DNA from 3 places in the Ferdinandcohnia salidurans genome. Region 3 is predicted to be linked to each of the others. Evidence: predicted binding sites of a transcription regulator. Region 3 holds the regulator's gene; each other region holds the start of a gene.
The links. The regulator LexA, encoded in region 3, represses DNA repair genes until DNA is damaged. The targets are predictions, from matches to a motif close to CGAACATATGTTCG.

Region 1 (7,668 bases), on a different contig from region 3:
TCCAACTCGTTTGCCCAATCAATTGCCGTATTCCCACCACCTGATATAATCACAATCTTATCTTTAAAATGCTGAAGAGATTTGACTGTGTAATGAAGATTTGAGACCTCAAACCGCTCCGCACCTTGAATATCTATCTTTTGATGTTTTAAGATTCCACTCCCTACGGCAACTATCACTGTTTTCGAATAATGTTCATTACCAGAAGCCGACTTCATTACAAACAATCCAGCTTCATTCTTGGTGATTGAAGTGATTCGTTCATTTAGCACAACGGTCGGATTGAATGTTAGACCTTGCTCCACTAACTGCTCAATTAACTTTGCTCCAGGAAGAGGAGTTAGTCCCCCTATATCCCAAATCATTTTCTCAGGATAAATATGTATTTTCCCGCCTAAATAGGGTTGAAAATCGATTATTTTTGTTTTCATTTGCCGTAATCCACTATAAAAAGCAGAGTAAAGACCCGCTGGTCCCCCGCCAATGATTGTCACATCATAGCAATCTTGTTTCCGCATTCAAAACACTCCTCGTATATATTTCTATAAAATTCATAACAAATTTTTTATTGTGAAAAACCTAGTTGACAATGATTATCAATAGAATTATAGTATCATTATAGCTGGAAATGATAATGATTATCAATATCAGTTTTCAAATTTTACAACTGGAGGAATATCATGGTTCGGCTTTTTACAAAGGATCTACATATTGGCTATGGCGACCGGTTAATCGTTAAGGACTTAAGTATTGAAATTCCTGATCAAAAGATTACAACGATTATTGGTTCAAATGGCTGCGGAAAATCTACTCTGTTAAAAGCGATGTCACGTGTAATCCCACATCAATCTGGTTCGATTATTTTGGATGGAGAAAGTATCTCAAGGGAAAATACGAAAAAACTTGCAAAAAAGCTAGCTATACTCCCTCAAAGTCCTGAAAGCGCTAGTGGCTTGACAGTAGGTGAAATCGTTTCTTACGGACGTTTTCCCTATCAAAAAGGATTTGGCCGCCTAACAAATAAGGACATTGAAGTAATAAACTGGGCGCTCGACGTTACGGGGACATCCTTTTTTAAATATCACCCTGTCGATGCACTTTCTGGCGGACAACGCCAACGTGTATGGATTGCCATGGCGTTGGCTCAAGAGACGGAGATGATTTTTCTAGATGAACCTACAACTTACCTTGATATGGCGCATCAACTTGAGATATTAGAGCTCCTACATAAGCTTAACCAAGAACAGAAGCGGACGATCGTAATGGTTCTACATGATTTAAATCATGCCGCACGTTTTGCTGATTACATAATTGCCCTAAAACATGGTCAAATCGTAAAGGCTGGTACTTCTGAAGATGTGATTACGAACGAAGTCCTAAGAGAAGTGTTTCATATTGATGCTCTCATTGGGAAAGATCCACGAACAAATAAACCTATGTGTCTAACTTATCATCTATTAAAAGGAGAAAAATCAAATGAAGAAACTATTAATCCCCTTTCTACTAATCTTGTTACTATTTAGTCTAGCTGCTTGTGGTGGCAGTACCAGTGAATCAACCGGTACCTCAAACGAAGAAAGTTCTTCTGATACAATTACATATCAATCTGAGAATGGACCTGTTGAAGTGCCCGCAAACCCACAACGTGTGGTTGTGCTTTCCACTTTTGCAGGAAATGTTCTGGCCTTGGATGTACCAGTCGTAGGTGTCGATTCTTGGTCTAAAGGAAATCCTCGATATAAATTAGACGGTGTCGAGGAAGTAACAGATGAAAACCTCGAGAAAATCATTGAACTAGAGCCGGACCTAATCATCGGTCTCTCTACAATGAAAAACGTGGATAAATTAAAAAAAATTGCACCTGTCGTAACGTTTACTTATGGAAAATTGGATTACTTGTCTCAACAGTTAGAAATCGGTAAGTTAGTAAACAAAGAAGCTGAAGCACAAAAGTGGATTGATGACTTTAAAAAGCGTGCCCATGAGGCCGGAGAAAAAATAAAGGCTAAAATTGGTGAAGATGCAACAGTTACAGTCATTGAAAACTTCGATAAGGAACTTTATGTTTTTGGTGACAACTGGGCACGCGGTACAGAGATTTTATATCAAGAAATGAAATTGAACATGCCAGAAAAGGTAAAAGAAATGGCACTAGAAGCAGGTTACTATTCGTTATCTTTAGAGGTACTTCCAGAGTTTGTAGGAGATTATCTAATTGTGAGTAAAGCAGAAGATACAGAAACTTCCTTTATGGATTCAGAAACATATAAAAATATTCCTGCTGTTAAAAACAACCAAGCTTATGTTGCAAATGCAAAGGAATTTTACTTTAACGACCCAATTACACTTGAATATCAACTAGAATTTTTCATTGAATCATTTCTTGGCAACTAAGTATATATGGGGGAGTTCTTCTAACGAGAATTCCTCTTCTTTTATTCTGAAAAGGAAAAGATGAGATACTATGACAAAATACACAAATTCAGTTCCGTTTATTCTGAAACTTACCTTGGGCATTCTGCTCTTCATCATCGTGTTTATTATTTCATTGGTATTTGGGGCTGCTGAGACGACTTTGAAAGAAGTATGGCTAGCTCTTTCAACTAACGTAAAGACCGACACCATCACCATGATTCGCGAAATCCGTGTTCCTAGAGAAATAGCAGCCGTATTTGTTGGAGCCGGTCTTTCGGTAGCAGGAGCTATTATGCAAGGTGTAACGAGAAATCCTTTGGCAGACCCTAGCATACTTGGATTAACGGCTGGTGCTAATGCAGCTCTTGCTTTAACCATTGCTTTGGTTCCTACTGCTAACTATTTTGCTATTATGATAGCCTGTTTTATTGGAGCTGGCATTGGAACCATTTTGGTCATAAGTATCAGCTCAGCTAAAAAAGGAGGATTTTCTCCCCTTCGAATTGTGTTAGCTGGGGCTGCTGTATCTGCTTTTCTCTATGCAGTTGCCGATGGGATTGCACTATATTTTAATATTTCTAAAGACGTTTCAATGTGGAGTGCTGGTGGTATTATAGGAACTACTTGGGCTCAACTTCAAGTCATCGTTCCTTTTATCATAATCGGCATTTTGATTTCTCTGTTTCTCTCGAGACAGCTGACAATTCTTAGTCTAAATGAGGAAATTGCGATAGGGTTAGGTCAAAAAATTTTACTGATTAAGGTTTTATTATTCGTAATCGTTATCATGCTTGCAGGTGCATCGGTTGCACTCGTTGGAAATCTTACCTTTCTTGGTTTGATGATTCCCCATTTTGTAAGAGCCATTGTTGGAACAGATTATCGCTATATTCTTCCGATGTCAGCTGTTGCTGGTGCTACCTTTATGGTATTTGCAGATACGCTTGGACGAAATTTAAATGCCCCCTTTGAAACACCAGTGCCTGCGATTGTAGCCATATTGGGGCTTCCCTTCTTCCTATTCATTGTCCATAAAGGAGGTAAGGCTTTTTCATGATCCATCCAAGTTTACGTAACAAACATCGCTTTTTACTCATTGGAATCTTTGTAATGATCATCATAACAACTATCGTTAGCATGGGACTAGGATACTCCTCCTTGTCTTACAATAGGTTAATTCCTACACTTTTAGGAGAAGGGTCTTTTAAAGAAGAATTTGTGTTATTCTCTGTACGTTTACCACGTATTGTTATTACAGTTCTTGCCGGAATGGCACTCGCCCTATCCGGGGCTATCCTACAAGGAATTACACGAAATGACCTCGCAGATCCTGGAATCATTGGAATTAATTCTGGGGCAGGTGTAGGCATTTCGGTCTTCTTTTTGTATGCTCCGATTGATGTCGGATCATTTATTTATTTGCTTCCTGTTGTAGCGTTTTTCGGTGCCCTCATAACAGCATGCTTAATATATCTATTCTCATATAGCAAAAGTGAAGGCCTCCAACCAGTAAGGCTAATCTTAATAGGAGTTGGTTTTTCAATGGCTTTATCAGGCACAATGGTCCTACTCATTTCCTCCTCTGAACGTGAAAAAGTAGACTTTATTGCCAGATGGTTAGCGGGGAATATATGGGGGACAGACTGGCCATTTATACTGGCACTCCTACCTTGGTTGCTTGTGCTAATTCCCTTTACTCTTTTTAAAGCGAATCGCTTAAATATCCTTAATTTAAGTGAGACGACCGCAATTGGGCTAGGTATCTCCATTGAAAAAGAAAGGCTGCTTTTACTATTAACAGCAGTTGCATTAGCCGCTGCCGCTGTTTCTGTTACTGGTGGCATTGCCTTTATTGGTTTAATGGCTCCACATATCGCAAAAACATTAGTAGGAGCATGTCATCAGCTTTTTATCCCACTTGCTGTGCTGATTGGTGGTTGGCTATTATTATTTGCTGATACAATCGGGCGCAATATTGTGGAACCAGAAGGTATTGCTGCTGGAATTATGACTGCTCTTATAGGAGCACCTTATTTTATTTATCTTTTGCTGAAGAAAGCGTGATTTTTAAATCACGCTTTTTTTAAAAGTATTAACCGAAAAAACGCAAATCGACTAACATGTTTGCTGGGATATAGTGAACTTCCCCAAATTTATCGATGACATGCAGTTTGTTTTGTAGAGCATCATAATGATGGATAGTGCCGAGAAGGAGTTTGTGGTGTTTCCCTTCATAATGCGTAATCACTAATTCTCTCCCCTCCTCCATTGCCTCACAAAGAATGCCATTCATCTCTTCAATTTGCTGTTCATCAAGTTCAGGTTTTTGCTCATACGTGTCTTCTTCCGTCCAATCTCTAAGTATTTTTACATGCTCTGGCAGCATCATTGCTGTCCATTTGATTTTTTTATCAAGACTTTTTTTAAAAAATCTTTTAAATTTCAAACGTTTATTCTTTGAAGATATGTCAATATAGATAGTTCTTTTCATTTAGTACTGCTCTTCCTTCTGCTCAATTTTTTCTGAATATTATTCATTGTAGTTTGATATCCCTATGATATTTTCTAATTTTAAAAAGTGCTTTTCAGCCCGTTGATCAATAATTCTTATCTCTTTTTTTAATACATCGATATAGTGAATATTGCCAATGTAATGCTTGACATCCCCTTGAAAATAATAAGTAACGTCCAAGGTATTATTCATTTCCATAGCCTCAGATACAATTTCATTAAACTGTTCATATTTTTGTTCATCAAGAGACGGTTTTGGAATCTTATTATAACTTGCGTTATATTCCCTCAACATCTTTACATGTTCAGGTAACATTAGTGAAACCCACTTTTTATTACCTCTATCGCGGATCATTTTGTCACCTCTTTTCTCCACAAATGATTCCTTTGCCAAAAAAGAACATACGTTCCCTTTATTATATTATATTTTTTTCCTTTGTTCAATCTTGCTATTCGAAAAGATTTTGGCATTTAATTGAACAATGCAATGGTTAATTAAAAAGAAGAAATGATAAATGAAAGAAAATACAGTTTACTGTTTGAAAATGTCCAACAGCTATTATATGTGTTTTTTGATAATATGGGATTTTTTCTCATTAAGTAAACGGACCATTTAATTGAATAACACTTATAAGAAAATTGTATATGTATGTTAGTGTTAGAAGAGATTGTGAGGCTTTGTACTTAAAGAAACGGGGCATTAATAGTTGAAGAAGTAATATGTAAATTTGTGTAAAAAGTGGTATTTAAACTGATAGAATCTCATATACCTAAATAAAGTCTAGTATTTTTTTAAGGGTGGAGAATTTAATGAAAAATATATCCCCATTGTTAGTACTAATTATAGTAATAAGTACTCTTATTTTAGCAATCCCATCTATAGTTGTTTCTTTTGGTTCCAAAGAAAAAAACATTACTGACATTCTAGCAAGTGACCTTGAATTACCGAGAAATAGTATAAAAGATAATATTTCCGATACTAATCCTTCTTCAATCGCGGTATCAGTATATAGGGATAATTCAAAGAAAATAGAGGAGTTTCCTTTAGAAGAATATGTTGCAGGTGTTGTTTCATCTGAAATGTCACCTTCATTTGAGTTTGAGGCATTGAAAGCTCAAGCTATTGCTGCACGAACGTACATATTAAGACTAATGTTGAGTGATACAAAGCCAGGTGTAGGTAAAGGTGCTGATGTTTCTGACACTCAGTTTCATCAAGTATTTAAAACAAAATCAGAACTACAAGGACAATGGGGAGATAGGTATCAGACTTATATTTCAAAAATCGAAGATGCAGTAAAAGCTACTGAAGGACAAATTTTAACGTACAATGGGCAACCCATTGAAGCTCAATATTTTTCAACTGGTAATGGTTTTACTGAGAACTCGGAACATTATTGGAAATATCCATACCCTTATCTTAAAAGTGTAGAAAGCCCTTGGGATAAAGAATCACCAAAGTATATACAACAGATGAAATTGAATGTAAAAGAATTTGAAACAAAATTGGGGGTTACTGTAAATAACTCAGCACCTTTAGTGAAAGTTGTTTCAACTACTCCAGGGAAGAGAGTTGGGGTAGTTGAAATCAGTGGTAAAGAATTTACAGGAAAGTATATAAGAGAAACACTAGGCTTAGCTTCTGCTGACTTTACTATTACTAAAGAAGGAAATCGTATAGTAATCCAAACTAAAGGAAATGGCCACGGTGTAGGTATGAGTCAATGGGGAGCAAATGGAATGGCTAAGGAAGGTTACTCTTATATAGAAATTATTAATCATTATTATCCAGGAGTTAACATTGATTCTTCTGAAAGCTTCGCGGATAAGCTCATTGTGCAAAGAGAATAGAAGAAATAATAAATATCTACTTCAACTAGAGGGTGCTTTAGTTGAATAAATGAGACAATGAAAAACGAAAGACAAGGAATTAACTATATCCTTGTCTTTTCGTTTTGTTAGTTACAACTTAATAATGTGTAAATTGATTTAAAGCGAGACTTTTTCTTTTTGACGTGCTGTGTCTCCAATGGTAAAAGCGTGGTGGAAACCACCCTTTTCATCATATAAGGAAAGCGGCAAATCTGCTTTAGGCATCCAAACTCGTCCTAATTCAACAGCTATTGAAACAGGAACAGCAGGAAATACATGAATAATCGTATCCTGACCATGCATCATTTTGATTTTATTCAGTAATTCCCTAAAAACTGTACGAATTTTACTTAATTGACCACTACTATTTAAGAAGTCATTGTTTGGATGAGAAATAGTTACATTCCAAATCGATGTGTCAGTTCCTAAAACATTCGTGATCCTCTGATTGTCAATCGTAGCACTTAGTGACAAATTAAGTGCTACTTTTTCATGAATGATATCAGGTTCTTCTACGATGTATTCAGAGCCTTCAGGATCATCTTGCCATTTCCAATCCGACGGTTCTCGGTGCAATTGATATACATCGGCTTGGCAAATATCTGAGATTAATACACCTAACTCAATGAGTAGTGGTTGTGGTGCTAAAGCAAAAACAGACAAATGTTGGATATCGCCAAGTACCAATCTTCGTTTTACTTTATCCGAAAAATGATTTCTTAAACTTTCTCTCTCCAATGTCCAATACATTTCCTGATGATCGTGAAATGGACTATTTTTTAAACTTAACTCAATGGCAGGTTTCTCAGCTGGATACCTATTAGGTAACATAGCTGGTGTTGTTCTTTCCCAATAGATGGGTGAACTGTG
Region 2 (7,668 bases), on a different contig from region 3:
CAAAGCCTTCCTCTTTTAAAAATTGCGCAATATTTTCGGCCCATAATCGACTTGAAAAATAAATAATTCCTGGCCCTTGCAAATTTTTTATATAATTTAAAAGCACATCTTTCTTTTCTTCCAGCGAATCAACTTTTTTCACCATTATGGCTATATTGGGTCGATCAATTGAGTGGATGTGCATTTTCGGATCATTTAATTGTAATGTCCTGCTAATATCCCCTAAAACCTCTTTTGTAGCTGTTGCGGTTAATGCTAAACAAGGTGGGGATCCGATTTCACGACGAATATCACCCAAACGGGAATAGTCTGGACGAAAATCATGCCCCCATTGTGAGATACAATGTGCTTCATCTACCACAAACATAGAAAAACGAATTCCTTTTAATCGATTTAAAATAAATTTTGACTGGAGAATTTCAGGGGAGGCAAAAATATATTTATATTTGTGCAAGCTGGGTAGAACCTTACGTTTTCTCTCATTTGATAAAAAACTATTAAGGGCAACTACCCTTTTTTCACCCATTTTTCTTATCTGAAGGACCTGATCTTCCATAAGTGCAACAAGTGGTGAAATGATAAGTACACTACCTTCGAGAATTTGAGCTGGAAGTTGATAGCATAGCGATTTCCCTCCACCTGTGGGTAAGAGTGCCATGACATCTTGTCCAGCTAAAATATCATCTATAATTTCCTTTTGCCCTTCTCGGAACGTAGAATGATTAAATTTTTCTTTTAAAATTACATTAAGATCCATGTTTACCACCAAATCTTGCAAGAACTAGTCTAATTTCAAAATACGAGATGTCATTCGTCAATTTTTCCTTTAAAGGTCGTAATTGCTTTATTTGTAATGTCTTATAAACAGATAGTATCTGCTGCAGATGTTCGTGTGGAACGAATCGATCAATTGAAAAATTAGGTTTTTGATGCGTTACTTCAACAATATGATCTTCAATTGTATTCCGTTTTAGATTTCGAATGATACCTATTTCATCAATTGTTTTACCCTGCAGTAGCAATTGATACGTTTTCTTTGTTGAAGCTGTTAGTAATACTTCCTCTTGATGATGAGCCTCAATCATAGAACCAAGCAGAGGGAAACTGTGCCTATTCATTTCAAGATGATGAATCATCGTATGTAAGGTATGTAAAAAGAGAACCTGGCACCATACTTCATCCTCACCTAGTAAAGAACTAATCTGATCGATTGTATATCCAATTCTCGCTGAACTGGTCAGCCTCATGACAAATATAGTTGATTCTAGTTCTGAAACCATTTCAAGGAGCGACAAAATCTCTTTGTAAAGGGCTTCTGATAATGTAAATCGAGTATGTCCATCTTTAATCAAGAAACCTTTTACCCAGTCAGCAATTGAATCTTCTTGTTGGATTGGAGTATATTGTTTTTTTTCATTTACCAAATTCGACAAAACCTGCGTTAACAATGAAAGCCTTCGCCATAGCAAGATGGACTGTTCATTATGTTTCCAGCCATTTAATTGGGGAGGAATCGGTTTCTTTTCAAATTCCTTTTTTAGTACCCTTATACCAAGAGATGTAATTGTAAATTTATTACTTGAACCAGTTATTTCTTGAATTAGAGCATGTTCATGAAGTATTTGGATCTCCTTCTCAACCTGTTCTCTTGCAATCGGCCTTAGAATACCGAATAGAGGAGTGAGGCCAAATAGATTTGCATCCCCAATCGTTTGAGAGGACTTTTTACCGTTCAACAAATGATGAATCCCATAAACAGTCCGTTCACCATCTAGTTTATGCAAGCAATATAAGATTAATATTGAGCGATAGGTTATGTTCACGGCTTCTCCCCCCTCAAACGACGAAATAGATGGAAAATTGTCGAACGAATGTTACTTTTATTTTATCAAATAATAACGAAAAGTGGGATGTTTTCGTGTGGAATTATGAACATGCTTGTCAAACGGGAAAAACCCTTTTAGATTAAGCAATCTCACTATATATTTTTATTGAAAAGTTTTGTGAACAGCTTTACAATGAATATGAGGAAGCTGTTTCCATGCTATGAGGAAGTAGGATGGGGAACTACTATAAATATACATTTTATACATGTAACGATTTTTCGGGAGGTAAAGTACACATGGCAAAGTATACCATTGTTGACAAAGAAACTTGTATCGCATGTGGTGCATGTGGTGCAGCTGCACCTGACATCTACGATTACGATGATGACGGAATTGCATTTGTAACACTTGATGATAACCAAGGAATTGTAGAAATTCCAGAAATATTAGAGGAAGACATGATCGATGCTTTTGAAGGTTGCCCAACGGATTCCATTAAGGTAGCAGACGAGCCATTCGACGGTGATCCACTAAAATTTGAATAGTCCTTATATTCAAGGAAGAACCCTTTCGTTTAAGGGTTCTTTTTTTAAATGATAAAAAGCAGGCATTGCCTGCTTTTTGTCGTTTGATTATCCAATTGGAACTTCTTTACGTTCCCCTTTTTCAAATGTCATTAAGGTTTTGTAGCCTACACTTTTAGCTAGTTCAATTGCTTGATCAAAATCAGCACCTACATCCTGTGGGCGGTGTGCGTCCGATGACAAGACGATTGGAATGTTTTTGTCAAAGCACATTTGCAGTAGTCGAGGATCCGGATAAAGCTTGCCAATAGGCTTTCGTAATCCAGCAGTACTAATTTCAACGCAGGTTTTTGAGTTCGCTAATGCTGTCGTTGCACGATCAAATTGATGCAAAAGGAACTCCTCATCTTCAGGAATATATTTAAAAATCTTGACTAGATCAATATGACCCATAATATCAAATAAGTTTGATTCGGCCAATGTAATCACCTGATCATAATACTTTGTATATGTATCATGTAGGTCCCTTTTATCCCATTCTTCACGGAACTCCGCAAGGTCGATTCCAAAATCGTCAACCCAATGAATGGAGCCAATTACATAATCAAAATCATAAGTAGAAATGAATTTTTCCATTTCTGCATGCTTTCCAGGTGTATAATCCATTTCAATGGACATTTTTACATCAATATTATTTTTCCAGGCAAGCTTAAATAAATCTACATAATCCTTCATGTCATAATATCTTCTTGCATCAACCCACGGATTACTCAGAATATCTTTTGTCTGATAAAAATGATAAGCGTGTTCAGAAATCCCAAAATGATCAATTTTTTTTGCCTTTGCTTCATCAATAAACTTCATTAAATAGTCTAATTCAAGCGTTCCAAGCTCTAAATGATTGTGATAATCAGTTCGCATACCGAATCCCCCCAAAGTTTTTCTTATTATACATGAACTTGTCTCTCTAGGGGAATAAAAAAGCTCAAAATTATTTAGGATTTTTCGACAATTAAGATTTGATTTGGAAAAATTAAATCATCGGTTAACTGATTTAACATTTTAATTTCCTCAACAGATATACCTACCCTATGCGCAATGACTGATAAAGAATCCCCAGCCTTCACTGTATAGGTTTCAAGCTTTTTTAAAACTTCAGTGTCCTCTTTCTCCAATTCCATTAATGTAGGAACTAAAATTTGTTCATCGGTTAGCATATAAAGAGGGTCAATCGCATTGTTTCTAGAAGAATTCCATTCTCCATTATGTACTTCAAAATGTAAATGTGGACCAGTTGAATTACCTGTACTACCGATATGACCAATTAACTGACCTTTTACAACCTTTTCTCCTTCTTGAACATTGCGTTTACTTAAGTGTGCATAAACTGTCTCATATCCATTTGGATGCTCAATAAAAACGACATGACCATATGAACCCTTGAAATACGACTTTTTTACGATTCCTTCCTCAACCGCATATATGTGATCTCCAAGTGGAGCAGCGATATCTAAGCCTTTGTGATTGCCTTGTCTCGTTCCAAATGTATCAGTGATTCTCCCTGTGACTGGCCACGCCCATTCCTCTGTTGCTTTGTTACCTGGAAGTTCATGTGCGTTGACATTACATTCTCCTATAAAGAGTAATCCTGTACAAACTGCCAAAATGGCAACAATTGCAAATCGTTTACCAAACATTTTGATCCTCCTCAAAATATTGAACAATGATGCTATGAAAATGTGAACCCGTTATGTTTAGATTCAAGGACACCCCCTATCTAACATTATCTCTATTTACTAAGCAAATAAGGGACACCCTTACATTATTTGAAAAATTTTCTTAAAATATGTAAATAAAGTAATACTTTTCGTAACTGGTAAGGTGATACTTCCCAGAAATTATATTTAAAAGCAAAAAAAAGAGACATCTTAGTGTCTCTTATTGCAATTGAATTAGATTTGGTGCGAGCGGTACTGGTACCGGTTCCCCTATTCGTACATCACCAATTTGATCTATATTTCCGTAAAATGTAACTGTATCAAAGTTAAACTCTTTAGCGGTTAGCATAATTGCGTCCAACATAAGAATATAATTATCTGTATTCTCTAAAACCGCATCATCACTAAAATGAATTTCTAAATTCGTACCATTTGCTTTAATTTGTTTAATTTCAGATATGATTGGTGGATGCAGGGTATAATCCCCTTGATTAGCCTCCGCTTTCATTGCTTCCAGCGCTTGTTCAATCGTATTAAAATCTTCATAAGTTAAAGCTAAAATTTTGCGGTCTGAATGATCATTTACATAATAAAGGTATGCCTTTTTTGTATCTTTCTCAACATCAATATTATTTTCAATGATACCAGATTGCCCTATAGTAATTCCTTGTTGATTATTTTGGAAAAGTTCAACATGTTGATAGTCTTCTAACAGATAACGGAACGAACTAATCGTATGTGAAAATTCTGCAGCTTCAGCAGTAGCAAATGACTCAGTATTAATCGAGTTATTTACGTCCACCCTTACTGCCTTTGAATTGTCTTTCGTTACAACTTCTGAAAAATCTTCAAAATATGAATTCGAAATTTCATCAATGCCCCATTCTTTGTTTTTGCGAATAGCCTCATTTACTCTTGGAACTGTCTTTTGCCATTGTTCAACAACATTTTCCCCATTAGATTCGACGATTACTGAAACTACAGAAGGAAACATTACACCGCCCAAATACACACCATATGTGAGAAGGACTTCGTTTTCCCCTACACTATTTACAGTGTAACTATTGCTTGGTTGTTCCTCAAATGAAAATATTCCAGCCTCTTCATTTTGTTGTGGTTCCTCTGCTTTTTCTAGTGTGTTAAATGATGCATCCTTTGATGCTGCTTCTCTGTTTTCAGAATCCATAGCAATATTCGTATTTTCCCTTGCCATTTCAGCTGAGTCTGAGCTTGAACTATTCATATTATTAATGAAAGAAGGAGCTAAGATGAATAATAGAAGCACTGCTGCTGCAGATGCAAGGGTAGGAACAAGCCACATTTTTCTCTTTTTCTTATTCATCTTAAGGGTTATATTTTGATAAATCTCTTGTGGTTTCCGTTTGTCTTTTATTCCTGGCATTTGCGATAGCATCTGCTCGAGTTGTTCATCACTCCACTTTGAATTTTTCATCATCTATACCCTCCTTTACGCCTGATTCCTCCATATACTTCTTTAAGACCTTTAGACCTCTATGCTGAGTTGTCTTTACCTTACTCTCCGTCCATCCTAGAGTTTCAGCAGTCTCTGCAATTGAAAGTGATTGGATATATCGTAAAATAAGCACGATACGCTGGTCGGTCGTACAGTTTTCCAAGCAACGGTACATCATTTGTACCTGCTCATTTTGCAACGCTATTTCTTCCGGAAGTGGAGCAAAGTCTCTTACCTCTTGGCGACTCCAATCAAAGGAATCCATTATTCGCTGTTTCCACCCTTTTTGTTTCCGGAACGAGTCAATCGCAACATGCCTTGCAATTGAAAATAACCATGTTTTTTCACTACTTTTCCCTTCGAATCTATCATATGATTTTAAAACTCTTATATAAACTTCCTGAACGAGATCTTCAGCTTGTTCACGATTTTTTACCATATAAAATAAGAAGGAGAAGACATCGTGATGATACTTTTCATATAGTTCCTCAAACAAGGAATCCATTTGCAAATCCTCCCGTTCATTTCATTAGTCGAATGATTAATAAAAAAAGTTACACTCCCAATATAGTATGAATTAATAAAAAAAGGAAGAATATTTTGGTAATATTCTTCCTTACTTTGCAATTGTTACATTTTTTAAGAATAGTAGTCTCAGGATTGGATACAGAATGAGAAAAAATACTCCATTCCCAATTGCGTGACTCATATCGAATGGTAATCCAGCTAGGTAATAGGCTAGGAACTTACCCGAGAATAAATAAAGAGGGATTGAGATAACAAATCCATATAAGAAACCACAAAATACTGCATAGATGGCTAATAAAATGACAGGAATTCGATCACGATACTTCCGTAAAGCCCCACTAATTAACCCAATTATCCCCCATGCAACGATTTGTCCAATGGTCCATAAACCCATACCCATTACAAGATTCGATAATACAGAACCGAAAACAGCAACAACCATACCATAGATTGGACCCAAAAATAAGCTAGTTATCACGATAATCGCAGTCATAGGCTGGACATTCGGAAGGAATGTAAATGTAATTCGACCCACAACAGACAAGGCGATTAGCATCGATAAGAGCGTTAAGTTTTTAACAGATAAATTCATTATTCCCACTTATGGAGATCGAATTCGACCTTATCTTCAGGCTCTAATTGGTATTCATTAGCTCCTACCATGGCTTCTTCACCATTAACAGAATAAAACCATGATGTCTTTTCTTCTTCGCTTCCTGCAACGCCATTAATGCTGGCAACAAAAGCACCATCGAATTGTGTTTCGACGTCAAAGTTTGCTTGCATGACGTCCATAACGGTAACTTCTTTTCCAGATTCAATTTCAATTTCTTTTTCTTCAATGATTTCTTCACCATTGTTTTTGGAGATAACAACTGTTACAATCTCTGCTGTTTCTTCTTTATCTACAGTTTCTGATGTGTTGTTGTTGGAAGATTCATTTGTAGATGGGTCATTGCTGCATCCAAATAAAATTCCCAATGATAGTAAAGCAACTAATAGTTTTTTCATGTTTCTAGCTCCCCTTTTGTTAAAATATGTGTATGAATAAGTGTTTTATGCACCTAACATCGAATCAAATGCGCCTTGGCGTATTTGCGCCCAATTTTTAGGCCCACAGGAAGTGGGTCATAAAGACGTTGCCACAGGATGTGGCGTTCTTAGTCTTTGATCTTACAGATCGAAAAATTTCCTTTGAAAAATCGTGGCATCTGCCGGAGGCTATTATTTTATTTCGTAGAAGTGTCCTTCTTCTGCGGAATAAAATAATAAAAGCTCACCCTTGGGGTGAGCTTTAAAGATATAACAGGAAAACAACAAAAAAGCATGGTGTTTTAATGCTAATTCTCGCACCCCGGAGAATTAAAAAAGAAATGAATTAGGCAGGTCTACTGACTTAAGCTTCGTCCTACTTTGAGTCCTTCCCATATGTTGAACAGCATTCGCCATCCAGTCATACAGTGGTTCTTCTCATTTCGTCCACTTTTACAGTTGCGGGGGCAGTTCTGGATTCACACCAGATTCCCTTTTAAGTCTTAGAGAGGATGTTTAAAAAGTGCGGTGAATATGACGCTTCGAATTTCTGTGTTGGCTTGCTT
Region 3 (7,668 bases):
CCTAGCTTTTATACAAACTTTCTTTCTTTAATCGGGTTTAGCCACCCATATTTGTTTACTTTAAAATCCATTGCTAGGAAACAACGATCATATTTACGAAGGATTTCAAAAAATGCCGTCTCAGCTTCATAGCTGCCCGTAGACTCTAAATGGATGTAATCATTATGTATCGTTAGTTTTGCAAAGCTATTAAATTCATTCCATTCGAGAGTGTGCATATGACTTTGACGCCTATAATAGGAATAATGAGCTAGGCTTCCTTCAATTTTTTTGTGGATACGTAATGATGGAATCGCCCTTGTAATAAATTCAATTTGCTTATTGAGTATTTCTTTGCGTTCATGTTTTGATTGGTTATGCTCTAAAAATAAATGATAGATTAGTGATTCACGACCAAAGTAATGAGTTGCAAATTCTTCTTCTATTAAATAAATGTGGTATTCTCTCATACTCTTTCCTCCTAATACTACCTATTAAGAATAGTATATTCGAAAGAGTCTGTGATTTTTGTCTGACGTTGGAGTAAGAATCGTCTAGTTTTGTCGAAACTTTTGTTTATGTAGAAAAGGGGCCCGAATTGACCCCTATTTATTTTTATTGAAGCAGTTGTTTAACCCGGTTTACTACATTTTCAACTGAGAAGCCATATTCCTTCAGTACGATTTCACCGGGAGCCGAAGCACCAAATTCATGGATACCAAGGATTTCTCCCTCATCACCAGTATATCTTTCCCAACCAAGTGGTGTTGCCATTTCAATCGCTAAACGTTTTTTCACATTTGTAGGAATAACGGACTCTTTATATTCTTTTGACTGTGCCTCGAAGCGGTCCCAAGAAGGCATACTTACAACTGACACCTCAATATTTTCACTTGCGAGTTGTTTTTGTGCTTCAACTGCTAGACTAACCTCAGATCCTGTTGCTAATAAAAGAGCTGCCGGCTGGCCAGATTTTGCAGGTGATATAACATAAGCACCTTTCTGTACACCTTCATAAGCTTTCTCAGCTGTTCCTTCTAGTGTTGGTAGGTTTTGTCTCGTTAAAATTAGAGCTGTTGGAATTTCTTTCGATTCAATAGCCGTTCTCCATGCAGCCGCCGTTTCATTTCCATCCGCTGGTCGAATGACAGATAAATTTGGCATTGCACGTAATGCTGGCAATTGTTCAACAGGTTCATGTGTTGGTCCATCTTCTCCAACCGCGATACTATCGTGGGTGAATACATAAGTTACTGGAATTTTCATTAAAGCAGCTAATCGAATGGCCGGTCGTAAGTAATCAGAGAATACGAAGAATGTTCCCCCATATACCTTAACACCGCCATGAAGTGCCATCCCATTTAAAGCAGCACCCATTGCGAACTCACGTACTCCAAACCATATATTCCGACCACTGTAATCCTTAGGCATAAAGTCGGCAGCACCGTTAATCATTGTTTTATTTGATCCCGCTAAATCAGCTGAGCCCCCAAAAAATTGCGGCACACTTTTGGCGATTGCATTTAATGCTTCACCAGAAGATGCTCGGGTTGCAAGCTTCTTACCCACTTCATAAACTGGCAGTGTGTTCTCCCAACCATCAGGAAGTCTACCCTCTATCGCCATGTCTAACTGCTTTCCAAGCTCTGGGTTAGTTTCCTTATAACGACTGAACATTTGGTTCCATTCTTGTTCGCTTTGTTCTCCAGTTCTTTTCACTGTTTCCTCAAAATGAGTATAGACCTCACTAGGAACGTGAAAATCATTTTCAAACGTCCAGTTATACGCTTCCTTCGTTAATTTTAATTCATCGGCTCCTAATGGTTCTCCGTGTGCCTTTGACTTTCCAGCCCGATTTGGAGAACCATAACCAATAGTCGTACGAACCTCAATGAGTGCTGGACGTGATAAATCTCCTTTAGCCTCTTCTATCGCTTTATCAATCGCTTCTACATCATTTCCATCCTCAACACGTAGATATTGCCAGCCATAGGCCTTATACCTTTGTTCGATTGATTCTGAGAAAGCTTGATTAAGATCTCCATCAAGAGAAATATCGTTGGAATCATATAAAACAATTAGTCGACCCAATTTTAAATGTCCAGCTAATGATGAAGCTTCACCTGATACACCTTCCATCAGGTCACCATCACCACAAATGGCATATGTATAATGGTTAACAATTTCTAATGAGTCTTTATTGTAGACACCTGCTAAATGGCGCTCTGCCATCGCCATTCCAACAGCCATGGCAATACCTTGACCGAGCGGGCCAGTTGTTGCATCGACACCTGCAGTATGGCCGTACTCAGGATGTCCTGGGGTTTTACTGTCCCATTGGCGAAACTGCTTTAAGTCATCAATGGTTAAGCCGTAACCGGATAGGTGTAGCATACTGTACAATAATGCAGAGCCATGACCCGCAGATAATACAAATCGGTCACGGTTGAACCAATTTGGGTTCTTCGGGTTATGTTTCATATGTCGAGTCCACAGAGCATATGTCATGGGTGCGGCTCCCATTGGCATTCCTGGGTGTCCTGAATTTGCTTTTTCAACTGCATCAATAGAAAGTGTTCGAATTGACGCTATCGACAAGTCAGTTAGTGATTGTGTCATAAAAGTAAACATCCTTTCAAAAGTTTCTTGTGAACTAACATCAAACATAGCAGTACTTTCATTGATAGTATGCACAAAAAAAAAGAATACATAGAAATCTATGTATTCTTTATTAATGTAATCTTTTCCGTTTACTGTCTTTCAGTTTTTCTGGGGTTACATCATTACCTTCAGGGTCAACGACTTTTACAGAATGTAATGTATTAGTCATTGAACTTCTAAAAACACGTAAGTACTCTTGTCGAAGCTCCTGCTGTTCTTCTTTTTCTTTATCCGTAAGACCAACTGTCTTCGCTTTTTTTGCAAGAGCATTGATCCGATCAATTTTATCTTTTGAAAGCATAATTTTTACTCCTTGTTTATTCTTTTCTAAATCATAGTTCATAGTACTAGATGAAAAGATATTTTACAAGTCATCCACATTACGCATTTAGCTTGCACTAATAATAACCATTCCCATACTTAATAAAACAAATAGTACATAATAGATAAATCCGCCTTGTAATTTCCTCAACATCTTTATTTCACTCCTATAGAATGTTTGTTCGTATTTTATATTTTTATTATAGACCGAACATTTGTTTTGTGTCAACATAAATTCGAACTTATGTTTGTATAATCTAGTAAAACATGCTATACTCAACTTAAGAAATTCGGTATTTGTCGAAATAACTTGGTCACCTGAACCGAGAGATTATGAAAAGAAGATTTAGATACATATAAAATATAAATGCAAGGGGATGAGCGAAGATGACAACGAAGCTTTCTAAAAGACAGCAGGATATATTGAATTACATAAAACAAGAAGTTAAAGATAAGGGCTACCCACCTTCCGTAAGGGAAATAGGTGAGGCTGTTGGTTTAGCATCAAGTTCAACAGTACACGGACATTTGTCTAGACTTGAAAGCAAAGGGTTGATTCGAAGAGACCCTACAAAACCTCGTGCCATCGAAATTTTGCAGGTTGACGAAAATGAAACAATTCCAACTGCAAACGTTGTGAATGTCCCGGTTATTGGTAAGGTTACTGCAGGCCAACCAATTACAGCTGTGGAAAATATTGAAGAGTACTTCCCATTACCCGATCGTTTTGCTGCACATGATGACCAAATCTTTATGCTTGAGATTATGGGCGATAGTATGATCGAAGCGGGAATTCTTGACGGAGACTATGTGATTGTCAGACAACAACATTCAGCGAACAATGGGGATATTGTTGTAGCTATGACTGAAGAAGATGAAGCGACTGTAAAACGTTTCTTTAAAGAAAAAGACCATTTCCGCTTGCAACCGGAGAACTCGATGCTCGAACCGATCATCCTCAAGAACGTATCTATACTAGGAAAAGTCATCGGTGTTTACCGCACAATTCATTAATTTAAAAAGGGAACATTTCATTTAGAAATGTTCCCTTTTTATGTAACAAAAAACCCTTAACACAAGGATGTGTTAAGGGTTCATTTATTAATACATCGTCAAATACTGCTCTCTCTCCCATGGATGAACCTGGGTTCTAAACATATCCCATTCAATCTCTTTTGCTTCAATGAAGTGTTCGAACAGATGTCCGCCTAACGCTTTGATTAACACTTCATCCTGCTTAAGCATATCTAATGCAAGAGATAAGGTTGGTGGTAAATCCACAATTCCTGCTTCATTACGCTCTTCTTTATTCATCACATAGATATTTCTGTCAACAGGTGCTGGTGGAGTCAACTTGTTCTTGATACCATCTAATCCTGCAGCTAATAATACAGCCATTGCCATATAAGGGTTTGCTGCTGGGTCAACTGAACGCACCTCAACACGTGTGCTTAAACCGCGTGAAGCCGGGATACGAACAAGTGGACTTCTATTTTGAGCAGACCAAGCCACATAACAAGGTGCTTCATAACCTGGTACTAGTCGTTTATATGAGTTAACAGTTGGATTTGTAACAGCTGTAAAATTAGGAGCATGCTTTAAAATACCCGCAATGAAATGTCTTGCATTTTCACTTAATTGTAGGTCCGCATTTGGATCAAAGAATGCATTTTCTTCACCTTTGAATAATGATAGATTACAGTGCATTCCTGAACCCGCTACGCCAAACAATGGTTTTGGCATAAAGGTTGCATGTAAACCGTGTTTACGAGCAATTGTTTTTACAACAAGTTTAAAGGTCTGAATTTCATCACATGCTGTTAAAGCATCTTCGTATTTAAAATCAATTTCGTGTTGTCCAGGTGCAACTTCATGATGAGAAGCTTCAATTTCAAATCCCATTTCCTCGAGCTCTAACACGATATCACGGCGGCAGTTTTCACCAAGGTCTGTTGGCGCTAAGTCAAAGTAACCACCATTATCGTTAAGTTCAAGTGTTGGTTCACCTTTTTCATTTAACTTAAATAAGAAAAATTCAGGTTCAGGGCCAAGATTGAAATTCGTAAATCCTAGTTCTTCCATTTCTTTCAAGACTCTCTTTAAGTTGTTACGAGGATCCCCTTCAAATGGAGTACCATCCGCATTATGAATATCACAAATTAAACGAGCAACCTTTCCTTTTTCCGCAGTCCACGGGAAAACTACCCATGTATTTAAATCAGGAAATAGGTACATATCTGATTCTTCGATACGAACGAAGCCTTCAATTGAAGAGCCATCAAACATCATTTTGTTGCTCAATGCTTTTTCTAATTGACTTACAGGAATTTCAACGTTTTTGATTGTTCCGAGAATATCTGTAAATTGTAAACGAATAAATTTTACATTCTCTTCATTTGCTAAACGAAAAATATCATCTTTCGTATATTTGGACATTGTGTTTCCTCCCCAAACCTAGTTGTAAGTATAGTTTTTTGTAATCTATATGCTATTAATGAAAAAATCTCGACATATCATTATGATGCGGACCTGATTGCTTTTTAAATCTTCCAGCTTGTAATAATTCATTCCTTAAAAGTTTTCTCAGCTCAGAATTCGTTATTTCCTGTTTCACAGGCTCCACAGGTTTTTCTTCCGTAACTTGCCCGGAATTTCGGACTGCGAATATTTGTTTAATTCCTGCCAGATTGACCTTTTGTTCGATCAAGCTCTTTATTTCAAGTAATCGATCAACATCATTAAATGAATATAGTCTTCGATTTGTTTCAGTTCTTGCTGGAGAAATCAAACCATTTTCCTCATAATAGCGAATTTGCCTTGCAGATAATTCCGTTAATTGCATGACAATTCCAATCGGAAAGAGTGGCATGGAACGTCGAATTTCGTCACTCATATGGGACCCTCCTTTTCGCAATGAATAAGTTAATATTATATGATGTTAGATTATCTGTCAACACTATGTTAGAAAACATAACATGAATATATAAATAAAAAAGAGGAGTTTAATCCTCAGTTTTTATTGAAATTAGTTGTTTTGAAAGCAATTGGTTAAGAGCAAGGCAGATGGCAATTTTTACATGAGAATAGGTAAGTCCACCTTGTACATATGCAACGTATGGAGGACGTGTTGGACCATCCGCTGTTAATTCAATGCTAGCACCTTGAATAAACGTTCCTGCTGCCATGATCACATCATCCTCATACCCTGGCATATAACTTGGATATGGAGTTACATGTGAGTTAATTGGAGAAGCATATTGGATTGCTTGACAGAAGGCAACCATCATGTCTTTGTTATCAAATTGAACAGATTGAATTAAATCTGTCCGTTCACTATCCCAGCTCGGCTCTGTTTTCAGACCGATTTTTTCTAATATCGCAGCTGTAAATACGGCTCCTTTTAATGCTTGTCCCACAATATGAGGTGCAAGGAATAATCCCTGATACATTTCCTGTAGAGAATAAAGAGATGCCCCTGCCTCTGCTCCAATGCCAGGCGACGTCATTCGATATGAGCAAGCCTCAACAAGCTCTTTTTTCCCCACTAAATATCCGCCCGTTTTTGCAAGTCCGCCTCCTGGATTTTTTATAAGCGAGCCAGCAATTAAATCAGCTCCAACATGACACGGCTCTTGTAATTCAACGAATTCACCATAACAATTATCAACAAAAACAACAACATCAGACTTAATTTCTTTGACGAACCGGACCATTTCTTTTATTTCTGCAATCGTGAAGGAAGGTCTTGTTGCATATCCTTTTGAACGCTGAATTCCAATCATTTTTGTATTTGCATGAATGGCCTTTTTAATTGCTTCAAAATCAGGTCTTCCTTCAGGTGTTAGATCGACTTTATTATAGCCAATATGAAACTCCTTTAAGGACCCATTTCCTGTACCCCTAATGCCCACAATTTCTTCTAATGTATCATATGGATTTCCTGTAATATAAAGCAATTCATCATTCGGTCGCAACACTCCAAACAATGCAATCGAAATAGCATGTGTCCCTGAAATGATTTGTGGACGTACAAGTGCTGCTTCCCCCCCAAAAATATGGGCGTACACCGCTTCCAATGTGTCTCGTCCAATATCATCATAGCCATAACCCGTTGAGGGAATGAAGTGAGAATCACTTACTCGGTTATCTTGAAAGCTTTTTAATACTTGATATTGATTGTAATCGATATTTTTATCAATCTTCGTATGTACCTCTTTAATTTGTTGTTCAGTTTCTTCAACTAATTTTGCGATTAGTTTACCATAATCTAATTCTGTAAACATGATGTTTTCCCCTTTATGAATGAAAATCTTCAAGTTGACCATTTAATGAGTGACTAGGAAAAATAAAACCTGTGCAATCGTATTTTTCCGCTTCTTCATTGTAACGTAGTTCTTTCAAAATCGTTTCTTGTTTTAAATGCGCTAATAGCCTACCTTCCGAGCTAGGTAGAGAAACCTTGTATTCTTTCATCTCCTCGATCATTGAATCCTCTACCCTTGTCTTAACCATCACTAAATCATTTTCATCAAATGCACTGACTAAAATTGATTTGGAGGTTGAAGAAGGAACAAAATCAGGATGAACTTTATCTTTCTTATTATAGATGGTCAGAATCGGAATGGATTCAACTCCTAGTTCATCTAAAAGCTTTATGACCGTTTTTTCATGGTTAAAATAATCAGGATTTGAAGAATCAACCACATG

Region 1: a site for LexA is predicted at 5,324-5,337, ahead of ACFSFW_RS00800 (YolD-like family protein). Genes of this name have one in related genera too.
Region 2: a site for LexA is predicted at 1,865-1,878, ahead of ACFSFW_RS01160 (4Fe-4S domain-containing protein). Genes of this name have one in related genera too.

What each region holds. Positions count from the first base shown of each region.
Region 1 covers NZ_JBHUEK010000004.1:87,605-95,272, reverse strand. The annotation lists gene ACFSFW_RS00830 (NAD(P)/FAD-dependent oxidoreductase) at 1-518, opposite strand, end outside; gene ACFSFW_RS00825 (ABC transporter ATP-binding protein) at 681-1,523, shown strand; gene ACFSFW_RS00820 (iron-hydroxamate ABC transporter substrate-binding protein) at 1,477-2,394, shown strand; gene ACFSFW_RS00815 (FecCD family ABC transporter permease) at 2,465-3,472, shown strand; gene ACFSFW_RS00810 (FecCD family ABC transporter permease) at 3,469-4,479, shown strand; gene ACFSFW_RS00805 (YolD-like family protein) at 4,508-4,804, opposite strand; gene ACFSFW_RS00800 (YolD-like family protein) at 4,946-5,281, opposite strand; gene spoIID (stage II sporulation protein D) at 5,737-6,777, shown strand; gene ACFSFW_RS00790 (SAVED domain-containing protein) at 6,916-7,668, opposite strand, start outside.
Region 2 covers NZ_JBHUEK010000004.1:147,694-155,361, reverse strand. The annotation lists gene ACFSFW_RS01170 (RecQ family ATP-dependent DNA helicase) at 1-757, opposite strand, end outside; gene ACFSFW_RS01165 (YpbB family protein) at 747-1,823, opposite strand; gene ACFSFW_RS01160 (4Fe-4S domain-containing protein) at 2,123-2,371, shown strand; gene ACFSFW_RS01155 (histidinol-phosphatase) at 2,459-3,271, opposite strand; gene ACFSFW_RS01150 (peptidoglycan DD-metalloendopeptidase family protein) at 3,346-4,047, opposite strand; gene ACFSFW_RS01145 (hypothetical protein) at 4,289-5,521, opposite strand; gene sigX (RNA polymerase sigma factor SigX) at 5,499-6,047, opposite strand; gene ACFSFW_RS01135 (ECF transporter S component) at 6,159-6,662, opposite strand; gene ACFSFW_RS01130 (DUF4430 domain-containing protein) at 6,662-7,081, opposite strand; cobalamin riboswitch at 7,435-7,637, opposite strand.
Region 3 covers NZ_JBHUEK010000007.1:386,742-394,409, reverse strand. The annotation lists gene sirA (sporulation inhibitor of replication protein SirA) at 9-449, opposite strand; gene tkt (transketolase) at 595-2,598, opposite strand; gene ACFSFW_RS04870 (DUF896 domain-containing protein) at 2,711-2,941, opposite strand; gene lexA (transcriptional repressor LexA) at 3,349-3,975, shown strand; gene glnA (type I glutamate--ammonia ligase) at 4,063-5,397, opposite strand; gene ACFSFW_RS04855 (MerR family transcriptional regulator) at 5,453-5,854, opposite strand; gene ACFSFW_RS04850 (methionine gamma-lyase family protein) at 5,964-7,244, opposite strand; gene hflX (GTPase HflX) at 7,258-7,668, opposite strand, start outside.